Linked DNA regions of Roseiflexus sp. RS-1. The protein of the gene in region 2 interacts with the protein of the main gene of each other region in a pairwise test. Links are inferred from orthologs where the notes say so. Each region holds a gene or a part of one and is shown on either strand. Other genes may lie near its edges.

What was found.
Region 1: the proteins of ROSERS_RS11575 (region 2) and dps interact in binary tests that used the Escherichia coli proteins (3 or more experiments, as listed by UniProt). The link is inferred for Roseiflexus sp. RS-1 from one-to-one orthologs.

The regions. Positions count from the first base shown.
Region 1 is NC_009523.1:989,934-996,830, reverse strand. What follows is about bases 2,455-5,337. They hold dps (DNA starvation/stationary phase protection protein Dps), read right to left. Parts: upstream 4,201-5,337; coding sequence 3,709-4,200; downstream 2,455-3,708. Other genes in these bases: ROSERS_RS04140 (S1C family serine protease), read right to left, coding at 5,241-5,337; ROSERS_RS04145 (response regulator transcription factor), read right to left, coding at 4,252-4,866; ROSERS_RS04155 (carbohydrate ABC transporter permease), read left to right, coding at 2,487-3,359; ROSERS_RS04160 (carbohydrate ABC transporter permease), read left to right, coding at 2,455-2,490. Also shown: ROSERS_RS04165 (ABC transporter substrate-binding protein), read left to right, coding at 1-1,226; more of ROSERS_RS04160, read left to right, coding at 1,498-2,454; more of ROSERS_RS04140, read right to left, coding at 5,338-6,131; ROSERS_RS04135 (S1C family serine protease), read right to left, coding at 6,249-6,897.
Region 2 is NC_009523.1:2,762,826-2,769,551, reverse strand. What follows is about bases 1,265-3,976. They hold ROSERS_RS11575 (ATP-dependent Clp protease adaptor ClpS), read right to left. Parts: upstream 2,930-3,976; coding sequence 2,600-2,929; downstream 1,265-2,599. Other genes in these bases: ROSERS_RS11565 (MATE family efflux transporter), read right to left, coding at 3,906-3,976; ROSERS_RS11570 (hypothetical protein), read right to left, coding at 3,055-3,795; ROSERS_RS11580 (SPFH domain-containing protein), read left to right, coding at 1,515-2,597; ROSERS_RS11585 (isopentenyl phosphate kinase), read left to right, coding at 1,265-1,301. In the rest of the region: ROSERS_RS11590 (decaprenyl-phosphate phosphoribosyltransferase), read left to right, coding at 1-398; more of ROSERS_RS11585, read left to right, coding at 492-1,264; more of ROSERS_RS11565, read right to left, coding at 3,977-5,312; ROSERS_RS11560 (MFS transporter), read right to left, coding at 5,390-6,688. UniProt on the Escherichia coli protein: Involved in the modulation of the specificity of the ClpAP-mediated ATP-dependent protein degradation.

The DNA.
Region 1 (6,897 bases), 1.8 Mb from region 2 along the record:
CCGCGCAACCGACTGCTGCCCCCGCACAGCCGACGACTGCCCCCGCGCAGACCGGCGGCGGGAAACTCGAAATCTTCAGCTGGTGGACGAACGGCGGTGAAGCGGATGGGCTGAATGCGATGTTCAGCATCTATCAGCAGAAGAATCCCGGTGTCGAAATTGTGAATGCCACGGTCGCCGGCGGCGCCGGCACGAACGCCAAGACGGTGCTGAAGACGCGCCTCCAGGGTGGTCAACCGCCGGATAGCTGGCAGGTGCACGCCGGTAAAGAACTGACCGCATATGTAGATGCCGGTCAGATGGAGCCGCTGACCCAGTTCTTCAAAGAGCAGGGTTTCGACAAGGTGATGCCGCCGAAACTGCTCGAACAGATCACCTACAACGGCGAAATCTGGTCGGTTCCGGTCAACATTCACCGCTCGAACGTGCTCTGGTACAACATCAAAATCTTCCAGGAGAATGGTCTGACCCCGCCCAAGACCATCGACGACTTCTTCATGGTCGCCGAGGCGCTCAAGGCAAAGGGGATCATCCCCCTGGCAGTCGGCGGCAAGGACAAGTTTGAGACGCCGCACCTGTTCGAGAGCGTGTTGCTGGCAGTTTTCGGACCGGACGACTACCCCAAACTGTTCCAGCCCGGCGCAGACTGGAGCGATCTGCGGGTGCGCCAGGCTGCCGAGATCGCCAAACGCATGCTGGAATACTCCAACAGTGATCGCTCCTCCCTCGGTTGGGCTGACGCAGCGCAACTGGTGCTCGACGGCAAGGCGGGCATGACGATCATGGGCGACTGGGCGCACGGCTACTTCATCAGCAAGGGCGCGAAAGTCGGCGTGGATTACGGCTATGCCGCAGCCCCCGGCAACGACGGCGTCTTTATGTGGCTGTCGGACAGTTTCGGGCTGGCGAAGGGTGCGCCGAACCCGGAGCAGGCAAAGGCATGGCTGGCGCTCTGCGGTTCGCGTGAGGGGCAGGATGCCTTCAACCCGAAGAAGGGTTCGATCCCGGCGCGCACTGACGCCGATGTGAGCCTGTATGATGAATATCTGAAGTACTCGATCAAAGCCTTCGGCAGCGAGAAACTGGTTCCCAGCGTCGTGCATGGCGCTGCCGCTCCCGAAGCGTATATGACCGAGTACGGCAATGCGCTGAATGTCTTCGCCGGCGATCTCGATGTTGATGCCGTCGTGCAGGCATTGCAGGACGCCGCGAAAGACCTGAAGTAGTCCGAGGCGCCACAAAGCGCTTGCTTCGCGCAGGGGCGACCGAATCCGGCGCGCCCCTGCGTATAGCAGGCATCAACTGCACACCGATCACCTGAAAAAGGGGCGCGGGTGATTGCCTGGATTGTCACGTCACCCGTCCCATCGCAAACGATTATCTGGAAACCTGGAAGAACTCATCTCCGCCGGGCATCTCCAGGTTGAGCGCGTGAACGCTGCACGCAGGGGATATACACCGAAATACCGTCGCCATCCTCATCAATGAGAGGCACGAATGCGACAAGCCAAAACGCTCAGTGCGCATCCCGCCCGCCGGGTGCGCTGGATGAACCGTGATCGGGCGATTGCGCTCCTCATGATCGCCCCGTCGGCGCTGGCAATCGCCGTGTTCGTTTATGGATTCATCGGCTGGACCGCCTACATCTCGATGACCGACTGGCGGGGACTGGCGATGACCACGTCGTTCGTCGGGTTCGACAATTATCTGACGATCTTCAACACCGGTCGCTTCCAGACGAATATTCGGAACCTGATTGTTTTTACAATCTTCTTTCTGGCAGCCTGTCTGATCATCGGTTTGCTGCTCGCCGTGCTGATCGACTCGCGGGTGCGCTTCGAGGGATTCTTCCGCTCGGTGTACATTTTCCCGATGGCGCTCTCGTTCATCGTCACCGGCGTGGTCTGGCAGTGGTTGTTCGCACCCGGCAACTGGCCCAACGATCCGACCGGCATCAACCTGTTGTTCAAGCAATCGGGGTTGGATTTTCTCCAGGCAGCCTGGACAACGGATACCAGTGTTGTGCCGGGATGGCGCATCGAAGGATTGCGCACCCGGATAGGGATCCCCATGGCGATGATCCCGGTGGTTGTCGCGGCGGTCTGGCAGATGTCGGGGTTTGTGATGGCAATGTATCTGGCAGGGTTGCGCGGCATTCCAGAGGAGATCAAAGAAGCGGCGCGCGTTGATGGCGCAACCGAGTGGCAGGTGTTCCGTACTATCACCCTGCCGATGCTCCAACCGATCACGCTGAGCGCTGTGATCATTCTGGGGCATATTTCGCTGAAAATCTTCGACCTGATTGTGACGATGACCGGCGGTGCGCCCGGCAACAATACTGAAGTACCGGGATTGTATATGTATGAGATCACATTCAAAGCCAACAAGTTCGCCGAGGGAGCGGCGGTTGCGATGGTGATGCTGGTGGTCGTGGCGTTGCTGGTGGTGCCGTACCTGATCTACAACCGTCGGACAGAGGTGGAGCGATGAGCAGTGTTGCCATGCCCGCGCCGAAACGGCACCACATTCACTGGTCGCGGATGGTCGTCTACGGCGTGATGATTATCTTCCTGTTGTTCTTCCTGTTGCCGGTCTATCTGCTGCTGATTACCAGTTTCAAAAGTTTCGACCAGGTCAGCCTCAGTCGCATGTGGGAGTTGCCGACCGGCTTCTCGCTGGAGAGTTTCGACCGCGCCTGGAACGGCGGCGAGGGTGTGATTGGGATGCGCGGGAGTTTCTGGAACAGTGTGCAGCTGGTGGTTCCGGCGACGGTCATCTCGTGCATCCTGGGGTCGCTCAATGGGTATGTCCTGTCGAAATGGCGCTTTCCCGGTTCGGAAACCCTGTTTACGCTGATCCTCTTCGGCATGTTCATCCCCTACCAGAGCGTGCTGGTGCCGCTGGTCGAGGTGTTGCGCGAGATCCGGCTGTATGCCACCATTCCCGGTCTGATCCTGGTGCACGTGGTCTACGGCATTCCGATCACGACGCTGATCTTCCGGAATTACTATGCGACGGTGCCGAACGAACTTGTGGAAGCCGGGAAGATCGACGGCGCCGATTTCTTCCATATCTACCGCCACGTGATGCTGCCGCTCTCCGCACCGGGGTTCGTGGTGGTGGCGATCTGGCAGTTCACCTCGATCTGGAATGAGTTCCTGTTCGGTCTGATCATCACCAACGATCCGCAACTGCGCCCGGTGACCGTTGCGCTGCAAAATCTGTCCGGCAGTCAGTTCACGCAGTGGAATGTGCAGATGGCCGGGGCGTTGATGGTTGCGTTGCCGCCGCTGCTGGTCTACATTTTCCTTGGAAAGTACTTCCTGCGCGGCTTGCTGGCGGGGTCGTTGAAGGGGTAATATCGATATGAGCGCTCATACCTTAATACCCCGTGACAGACGACGCATCCTCCAGGTGACCCATCACCGTCTGATACACCGTCGTCAGCGGCACGCCACGTTCGCGCGCGATTCGGGCGCAATCTTCGTACTCCGGCGCTGCCCCACGACGCAACCCGTTTGAGCGACCGCCTGGTCGTGCTGGTGCTCCGGATTCCCGTGCGCTTTTGCCCCTCATCCCCCCCTGCCCTCTTCTCCCACACGGGGAGCAGGGGAAGGTTGGGCGTCCTGATGCCTGAAACGGGAGATGGCACGCAGGGGCTTCCCAAAAACCCACCCCTGTGAGGAAGCCTGGATGGGGTGTGCACTCCTAAGCCTGGACGTGCGCTTCGAGGAACCAGAGGTTCTTGTCGAGCATGCGCGACACTTCGGTGAAGAGGTCAGCAGTGTCGGCATCACCCGCTTCGGCGGCGGTATCAATGGCGCTTCGCACCATCCCCGCCAGGCGCCCGAACCGTTCTGCCAGCGCTTCGATATGCTGCGGTCCGTCTGTGATGTCGAGCGGGTATTCCGCGATGCTGGACGATGCCGCCACGATTCGTACCGTTCCCAGCGCAGTACCGCCAAGCGCCGTCACCCGTTCCGCCATGTCGTCGATGGCTTCCTCCAGGTCTTCCGCCAGTTTGTCGAAGAGTTCGTGGAGCGCGATGAACTGTAACCCTTTGACATTCCAGTGTGCCTGTTTTGTCTGGCTATACAGGTCGAACGCATCGGCGAGATGCTGGTTGAGCAGATTGATCATGCGACGCCGCGTTTCCGCAGGGATGCCAACGCGCGTCGGAAATGTCCGTGCTTCAGGCATACGGGTCCTCCTTTTTTGGGTGCGCTGAAAGCCACGGTGTCATTATACCATTCACAGGGTGATAATGCCCTGGCGCGCGCCGCGGTTGACCGCTTCGGTGCGGCTCGAAACACCGAGTTTGGCGAAGAGTGACGAAAGGTGAAACTTGACGGTGTGTTCGCTGATCTGCAATTTCTGTGCGATCTGTTTGTTCGATAACCCCTGACTCACCAGTTCGAGCACGTCGCGTTCACGCGCGGTCAACGGCTCGCCGACCGGTTCTGCTACCGATAACGGGCGACGGTGCAGCAGGCGCAACGCCAGTTCCGACGCGAAGACAATCAACCCTTGTGCGACTGCCTGGATCGCAGCGGCTAACTCCGCTGCACCTGCGTCGTGCGATAGCAGCCCCCACGCGGTCAGCGGCAGGCGGCGCAATACATCCGCCTGCCGCTCGTCGTCGCTCAGCAACAGCACTGCGTACCGTGGCTCCTCTCCCAGCGCCCGATCCGCCTCGGTCAGCACACTGTCATCTGCCGCCAGGATGACATCCGTATCGGGTGGAATGCTGGCGGGTGTGGTGAGCGATACGGTTTCGCCGACGATCTCGACGTTCGCTTCGGCGACCAGGGCGCGCAACCCGGCGCGCAACGCTGGCGTTGGGGCGACGATCAGGACGCGAATCATGGTGAAAAGCCTCCGGCGGGCTGATGAAGATTGAGAAATAAATCCGCTATTCCGCGCTAGCCGTCGGGCTGATGGAGATTGAGAAATAAATCCGCTATCCCGCGCTAGCCGTCGGGCTGAAGCCCTCGGCTATCCAGGGCGAAGCCCGCCTGCGCGGGCTAGACCGGATTATTTCTTCAACGACCATAAGCCCTGGCTAAGGTCGGGCAAGCCCTGCGGGCTGGATCAACCCCGCTTCTCCCGGCATATGGCAAGGATAGCTGAAACGCCAGCCCCGCAGGGGCTTCCATGCGCTCAGGGAGGGCTTGAGCCTGCACCCGCTGAGGAGGTTCAACCTCTATGAGAAATGCTATAATCTAAAGCGCTTTCGCGCACTATGATCCCGCGCCGGGCGTCACATCGATCACGCGAATGTCGCCAGCGCGCAGCAACCGGAGACGGAGCGTTCCATCCGTGTGCTGAAGCGCTCTGTGCAGGTCCTCCGGCTGCTCCAATGATACCGTATCGGCATGGAGCAGCAGGTCGCCCACCAGAATCCCCGCCTGCTCCGCCGGACTGCCTGGCTCGAGACTGACTACCAGCAAGCCTCTCGATCGTCCGTTCAGCACGCCTTCCGGTAATGGCAGTGATTGCACACCGACGCCAAGACGTGCGCGTCGCCCCTGGCTATCGTTCAACCACCGTTCGACGACGTGACTGGCGATGGCAACCGCCAGATCGCCGCCAAACACCATTGCGTTGATCCCGATCACCCTGCCGCGTGCGTCGAGCAGCGGTCCGCCCGAGTTGCCGGGCGCGAGCCGTACATCGGAACGGATGAACGCGACACGCTGTCCGTTGCGCGTCTCCGCCTCCCCCAGCCCACTGACGATACCGGCAGTCACCACCCATGGCTGTCCCCACGGATGACCAATCGCAAAGACCAGTTCACCAACCCGCAAACGCGACGAATCGCCAACCGATGCCGGTGGAAGGTCGTCTGCCGACGTGTGGAGCAGCGCCAGGTCGAGGTCCGGGTTACGCGCTGCAACCCTCACCGGCAGATCGCGCCCATCGAGCGTTTGCATGCGCAACCTGCCGCCCGTACCAGCAACGACGTGGTCGTTGGTCAGAACAACGCCGCCAGATTGCCAGACCACGCCGGTACCAACGCCTCTGCCTGCTCCGTGCAGATGCACGACGCTCCGCCGCGCGCGTTCGGCACGATCAGCGAAACCGGCAACAATATCCGGTGCACGATAGAACACCTGAGTCATGGAAGTCATGCGCCTTTCTGGTTTTCCCTATCAAGTAAAGACGCGAATGGGAAGGACATTCCCGGCTTCGCGTCTTCCGGATGTGACGATAGATCGCACAACGCTGCGACGTCTCGGAAATCCGGTCTACGACCCTTTGCGTTGTCCGATGGTCACCGTCAGCGTCATCAGCGCTCCGCCGCGAATAATCTCCGCCGGGACAGTCGCGCCGACGCGATCGCCGCTCAAAACTGCCTGCAAATCGTCGGTATCGTTCAGAACCACGCCATCGATCCCAACCAGAATGTCGCCGATGAGCAGTCCAGCCCGACTCGCCGGGCTGTCCGGCTCGACGCGCACGATCAGCAGCCCGCGTTCCTGGTTGCGCCCGGCGCGCTGCCCCGCCGGAATCGTAACCGGTTGGCTGCTGATGCCGAGAAAGCCACGGCGAACATGCCCCTGACTCGCCAGGGTGTGGGCGATGCGCCAGGCGAGCGGCGCGGGGAGCGCCAGCGCCACGCCGCCGATCAGCCCGGTTGTGAACAGCCCCAGCACCGCCCCGGTCGCATCGATCAGGGCGCCGCCCGAAAAACCGGGGTATGGTGTGGCATCGGTCTGGATCACCTGCTCGACCATGCCTCGTCGGGTGCGTAATGGACCGCCGACCGCGCTGACAATGCCCAGGCTCGCCATTGGTCCGCCCGGAGAGGGGCGCCCGACGGCGAGCACGAACTGACCGACGCGCGCCGGATCGAGCGCCTGCGCTGCGATCTCGCCGACCAGTGCATCGACCCGC
Region 2 (6,726 bases):
TGATCTGTATGGGGTTGCTGGCGCTCTTTCTGGGATTGGCAAAACGCCGCGCCGAGATCGTGCTGCTGGAGAATGGCGCCGGCGCCCACCGGAGAATCCTCGATGAATATTCGTTGCCGCTCCTCGACCAGATGATGTCGATCGTGACGTCGGCAACGATCATCGCCTATACCCTCTTTACGGCGACCGCTGAAACCCTGCCGCATGAACCATTCCCGGTGATGATGATCACGGTTCCATTTGTGGTCTATGCCATTTTCCGCTATCTCTATCTGATCTACAAGCAGGATGGCGGCGGCAGTCCTGCCGATCTGGTGTTGAAAGACACCCCGCTGGCGTCATGCATTGTGCTGTGGGGGCTGACGTCGGTCGCGATCCTGGCGATGTTTTCGTTGTGACCGCGACATGTTTGAAGGTTGCATGTTGCAAGGTGGGAAGGGTAAAGGCAAGGAACATTCTAACCCTTAACCCCTGACCATTTCTCAGTTCGTATGATTGTCTTCATTAAATTCGGCGGCTCGGTCATCACCGACAAGCAACAGCAGGAACGCGCCGATATTGATACTATTCGCCAGTTGGCGGAGGAACTGCGGCAGGCGTTGGACGCCGCGCGTGATCTGTGCGTCATTGTGGGGCACGGCAGCGGTTCGTTCGGGCACGTCTACGCGCAGCGGTATGGCATCCACCGCGGTCTGGCGCCCGACGACGATTGGATGGGGTTCGCGCTGACCTCTGGCGCAGCACTGCGCCTGAACCGGATTGTGGTGGACGAACTGCTCGCGGCGGGCATTCCGGCGCTGGCGTTGCAACCCTCGACAACGCTGCTGGCGCGTGGCGGGCGATTGGTTCACTGGGAAACCGGTTCTCTGGAGCGTGCGCTGGAACGCCGGATGGTTCCTGTCATTCATGGTGATGTTGCGTTCGACGACGTTCAGGGGAGCGCAATTATTTCAACCGAGCAACTGCTGGCGCATCTGGCGACACTGCCCACCCTTCGCCCTGCGCGCATCGTTCTGGTCGGCGAGGCGGGGGTGTACACCGCCGACCCGCGCATCAACCCGCAGGCGGAGCGGATTGCGCGGATCGATCGGCGCAACATCGCCAACGTGCTGGCGGGCGCCGGTGGATCGCACGGTGTGGATGTCACCGGCGGCATGCGCAGCAAAGTCGAACTCATGTGGCAACTGGTGCAAACAGTTCCTGGGCTTCAGGTTTACCTGATTGGTCCGAAGCCGGGGTCGCTGAAGCGGGCGTTGCTCGGCGATGATACGGTCGAGGGAACGGTGATCGTGGGAGGGTGAAGGTTGAAGGTTGAAGGTTGCGGGTTGAAGGTTGAAGGTTGCGAGAGGCAAGAGACAGGCGAGGCAGGAACGGTTGCGCGATTGCCATTAAATTGCACACTTCACACTCTCCATTCTGGGGTAAGATTATCATGAGATAATTCGCAACGGTACGGCGCCACGCACGTACATGGCGATGAACAATACATCAACCTTTGCAACAGGAGACCACCTATGCCACTGCTCGACATTGTTGAATTCGTCGATCCCACAGGCAAAACGCTGGTGGCGCGCGTGCCGCCGGATGGCAACGGTGAACTGCGCCTCGGATCGCAGTGTATTGTGCGTGAGGGGCAACTTGCCTTCTTCGCACGCGATGGGCGCTTCCTCGATATGCTCATTCCAGGTCGGCATACATTGACGAGTAACAACATTCCGCTGCTGATCGACTTCATCAAACTTCCTTTTGGCAGCAAAAGCCCGTTTCGCGCCGACGTCTACTTCGTCAGTCTGCATCAACACACCGATCTGAAGTGGGGTACGCCGCAACCGATCCCGATGCGCGACGCACAGTTCGGCATGGTGCGTTTGCGGGCGTTTGGAACCTTCATCATCCAGGTGGCGGAACCACGCCGACTGCTGACCGCAGTGGTCGGCACCCGTGGACGCCTGACGGTGCAGGATGTCGAGGAGCAGCTGCGCAGTTCAATCATTGCCCGCGTCGCCGATGTGATTGCCGAGCGGATGCGTGAGCGCAAACTCTCAGTGCTCGACCTGGCGACCGAGTACGATGAACTCTCCGAGATGGCGTATGAGGTGTTGAAAGATGATTTTGCCGCACTCGGCTTGCAGTTGACCCGCTTCTACATCAACACGATCAGTGTGCCTGAAGAACTGGAACGGCGACTCGATCAGGTCGGCGGGGTGGCGGCATTCGGCGGTCTGGGCGACTATACGCGCTTCAAGGCGGCTGAGGCGTTGCAGGACGCAGCGCGCGCTGGTGGTGATAGCGCCGTTGGCGCCGGTATCGGACTGGGTGCAGGCATGAACCTGGGAGCGCTGATGGGTCAGGCGCTCCAGCAGCAAACGCCGTCGCCGCAACCGCCGCCACAACCGGCAGTGCAACCAGCGGCGGCGCCAGCAGCGCAGTCAGCAGCGATGAAAGCCTGTCCGCGCTGTGGCGTCAGCGTGCCGGAGAACGCCAAGTTTTGCAGCGAATGTGGCGCGTCGCTGCGCCCTGCCGCGTGCCCGCAGTGCGGTCACGCTGTGACACCGGGGGCAAAGTTCTGTATCGAATGCGGTGCAGCGCTGAAGTGAGGTCACACATCCGGCTCCAGGTAGAAACTCAGCGGATAGCCAGCTTCGCGCGCTGCGTGGTGCGCCTCGTAGACGCGACGCTGCGCTTCTTCATAGGGCAGCGTCACAACGTGCGCTCGTCCGTTGTGGTGCGCTTCGAGCATAATGGCAACTGATTGCTCGAAGCCCAGTTCGAAGATGGTCAGCAATATCAGCACCACAAAGTCCATCGGCGTCACATCGTCATTTTCGATGATGACGCGGTATGGACGTTCCAGTTCGTCTTCGGTGACGACGACATATTCCGTCGTCGGAATGGTGGTTGTGAGCGGAACCGAAACTTCTGCAGGCATGTGCGTTGCCACTCGCCCTCTTCTCTTGCCAATCAGCAGACAACATCGGATGATGCCACCCGTTTTATCTTACCACGCGAACGGGCAATGTGCGGGTCATATTTTCGCTCTCCCCCGAATTCCCGTTATGCCTCTTCTTTCACGCGGTCGTCGCTGCCGAACAACAGGCGCTGACCAATCCAACCGATGACCGGCAGCCCTGATGCACGACGCATCGTTTCGCGGTACCAGGCATCATGTTCGGCGGGGGTGCGGAAGACCGGGCAGTAGTTGCGTGAGGTCCACAAGCGCATGAACTCGTGCCGTTCGAGGGTGCGGTTGCCCGGATAGCGTTCAGGGATGCTATCTCCGTCCCGATCGACATCATTCGTCGTCAGATCAAAGCGTCCCAGATCGGGCCACTGCGCATCCACCAGATAGTACTCCTCCCGCAACGCCCCAGACGCATCCCGGTATGGCAGGCTGTACCCCACCAACACCGTCGCGTGTTGTCCCCACAGGCGTAATCTTCCCATCTGAAGCGCCGGATAGATATCGACGATCACCGGCACGCCCCGGTCGATCAGGTCGCGCAACACGCGCTCGCCATCAGTATGGGAAAGGTTGCCGAAATGCGCGCCATAGCCGCGTCGCCGCAGCTGCAGCGCCTTGAGCGGCGGCAGGGTTCCGCCGAATTTTGGCTGAAACAGCAGACCTGCTTCACGAATGAATTCATCCTTCGTGAATCGTGGCTCGCCATGCAACAGGTTGAGTGCGTTGGCGAGCGAAGTGAAACTGCACTCGTTAAACCCCTGCCCGCCGACGGGCCAGGCAATGGGGTCGGCGTTTGCAACAATGCAGCGAACGTATGGAGGAAAAGATGACATATGTTTTTTTGTATAACAACTATGAAGGCAGAAATCGAATAGATAACGTCCAACGTTGAACGTTCAACCTTCAACCTTCAACCTTCAACCTTCAACCTTCAACCTTCGCCTCAACGCACCTTACGACGCCACAGGCGCCACAACACTCCGATCTCCGGCGGACCGGTAAAGATGTACGCCAGCCATACCGCCCAGAGCGCGGGCCAGACATACACGAGCAGCAGCGCGATGCCGACCGCTGCCCATCCCAGAATACCAGAGACGACCATTGGTGTGCGGGTGTCGCCGATGCCGCGTAGCGCGCCGCCAATAACGAATGTGCCCGCCCACAACGGCTGCGCCAGCGCGACGACCTGCACTGCCGCAGCGCCAATGGCGATCAACTGCGGGTCGCCGCTGAATATGCCGACCATCTGCGGCGCAAACAGGATGAACAGCACCCCCAACCCGCCCATCCAGATGATCGCCCAGCGCGTCGCCACATTTGTCACCGCGCGCGCTTCGTCGATCCGCCCGGCGCCGACCGCCTGCCCGACCAGCGCAGTCGTCGCCAGGCTGAACCCGATCCCCGGCATGAACGAGAGCGAGAGGACATTCAGCGCCACGCGATGTGCGGCAAGCGCCACGGTGCCCAACCCGACGACAATCGGCGTCAGTGCGGCAAACGATGTGATGATGATGATCTCTTCCAGCGCCGCAGGCGCGCCAAGCCAGAGCACCTCGCGCGCGGTGCGCCAGCGCGGTCGCCAGGTTCCGGGACCGCCAACGCGCAAGCGGGTGCTCGTGCGCAGCAGGATCACCAGGAAAAGTGCAGCGCCTGCGACGCGCGCGATCAGCGTGCCCCAGGCGCTACCAGCCACACCGAGCGCCGGCATGCCGAGATGCCCGTAGATCAACCCCCATGAGGCGATCAGGTTCAGCACATTTGCCAGTGCTGTCACCAGCATGGGTGTGCGGCTGTCACCCGCGCCGCGCAACACGCTCCCGCCGATCAGCATGAGCGCCAGTGCCGGGATGCTCGCCGCGCTGATCGTCAGATACTCCGCCGCAACGGCAGTGGCATCGGGCGCCATGCCGTACAGCGCCACGACTGGTGTCGCAAAGATCAACCCGGCGAGGGTGATCGGCAGCGATAGCACAATTCCCCACAGCAGCGCCTGACCGGCGACGTGACTCGCCCGCGAGGAATTGCCTGCACCAATTGCCTGCGCTACCAGCACCGACGCGCCGACTGATAGCGAACTCAGCGCTGCCATGACGATGAACAGCACATTCAGCGCCGCGCCGACGCCTGCCAGCGCAACGACGCCAATTCCGGCGACCAGAATGGTGTCGGCAATGCCAAGCGCTGTGTGGAGGAGGTTTTCGCCGATGGCGGGCAACGCCAGACCCATCACCCGACGACGCAGCGCTGGTCGGTCAATGGTTGCACTGCCTGTTCCCGCCGATTGCACCGCAGGCGCCACCGCTTCGGCAGTTGATGGGACGATGTCGGGAATGGTCACACACTTCTCCATACTGGTGTTATCGTTCTGGTTGAACGTTCAACCTTCAACCTTCAACCCTCAACCTTCAACCTTCCAACCTTCAACCCCTACGCCGACGCCCGACGGAAGGATGCCGCGCGACGCGCCATCTCATCGCGCAGGGCATGGTGATCGCGTTCGATATAGCGCAACGCACCCAGGTAGAACACAAAACAGAGCATCCAGGCAGTGACGCAGATCCACGTAATCGCGGTTTGCAGGTCGTACATGTCGGCGATGATGCCAGCGAGCAGCGGGGCAAGCGCCGCGCCGCTGTTTTCGATGAAATACTCGAATGCCTGCGCCGTGCTGAGCACTTCCGGCACCGTTACATCGTACACCGTTGCAATGACATTTGGTGACGACAGCGGCATAAAGAGCGCCGTCACACACATCAGTACAAAGAAGGTGGTACGCTCCTCCACCGGCGTTTGCATCGCCAGGTAGAGAAAGATCGCCCCCATCAGGACCCCCGCGCTGGAGACCAGAATGCGCCCGCGCGTCGTGCGCTTGAATGCCCAATCACCCAGAACGCCGCCAATAAAACTGCCGCTCGCCAGGATCAGAATAACCGGCGCGACCGTCAGCAGAATGCTTCCTTCGTCGTAGCCGCGCTCGCGCGCCAGATAGGTGAAGAACCAGTAGGTGATCACATTCCACGGAAAGACGCCTGCGAACCCTTGCAGGAAGACGAACCACATGGTGCGCTTCCCCAGCACAGCACGCATTTCCGCCCACGAGAAGCGGAACCGCGCCATCTCGGTCATGCCTTCAAACTCTGGCTCCGCTTTACCACGCGGCATTTCGCGAACGCCGAACAGAATGACAACCGCAACCACAATGCCCAGTCCGCCGGTCAGGAAAAAGATCGTGCGCCAGCCGATCTGCGGCGCCAGCATCAGTGCCAGCACCATACCGACCAGATAGCCGATCGGTTGCGCCAGTTGCAGTAGACCGTAGACTTTGCCGCGCAGATTCGGACCGAAATAGTCGGCGACCAGGGCGTACATACCAGGGTACGACGAGTCATCAATCCCGGTCGAAGCGCGCGCCATCAGAAAGGTCGGGTAGGTGCGCGCCACCGCGCTCAACCAGGTCGTCGACCCCCAGATGAACGATGCCAGCGCCAGCAGACGCGCACGGGAAAACCGGTCGTACAGGTACCCCCAGATCGGATAGAGGATCGATGCCACTACCAGCGCACCGGTCGTCACTGCCCCCATCTGGGTCATACTGATACCGAACTCGTCCATGATAGCCGGGGTGAGTGGACCGATCAGGAGTTTGTCCGACTGATGGAGCAGCATAAAGCAGAAAAAGACCGCGATCACGAACCAGCGGTAACCTGAACGGGGTGTTCGCATCATTGCAACCTCGTATCATGGGGGCGGCGGAACGTCTCCTG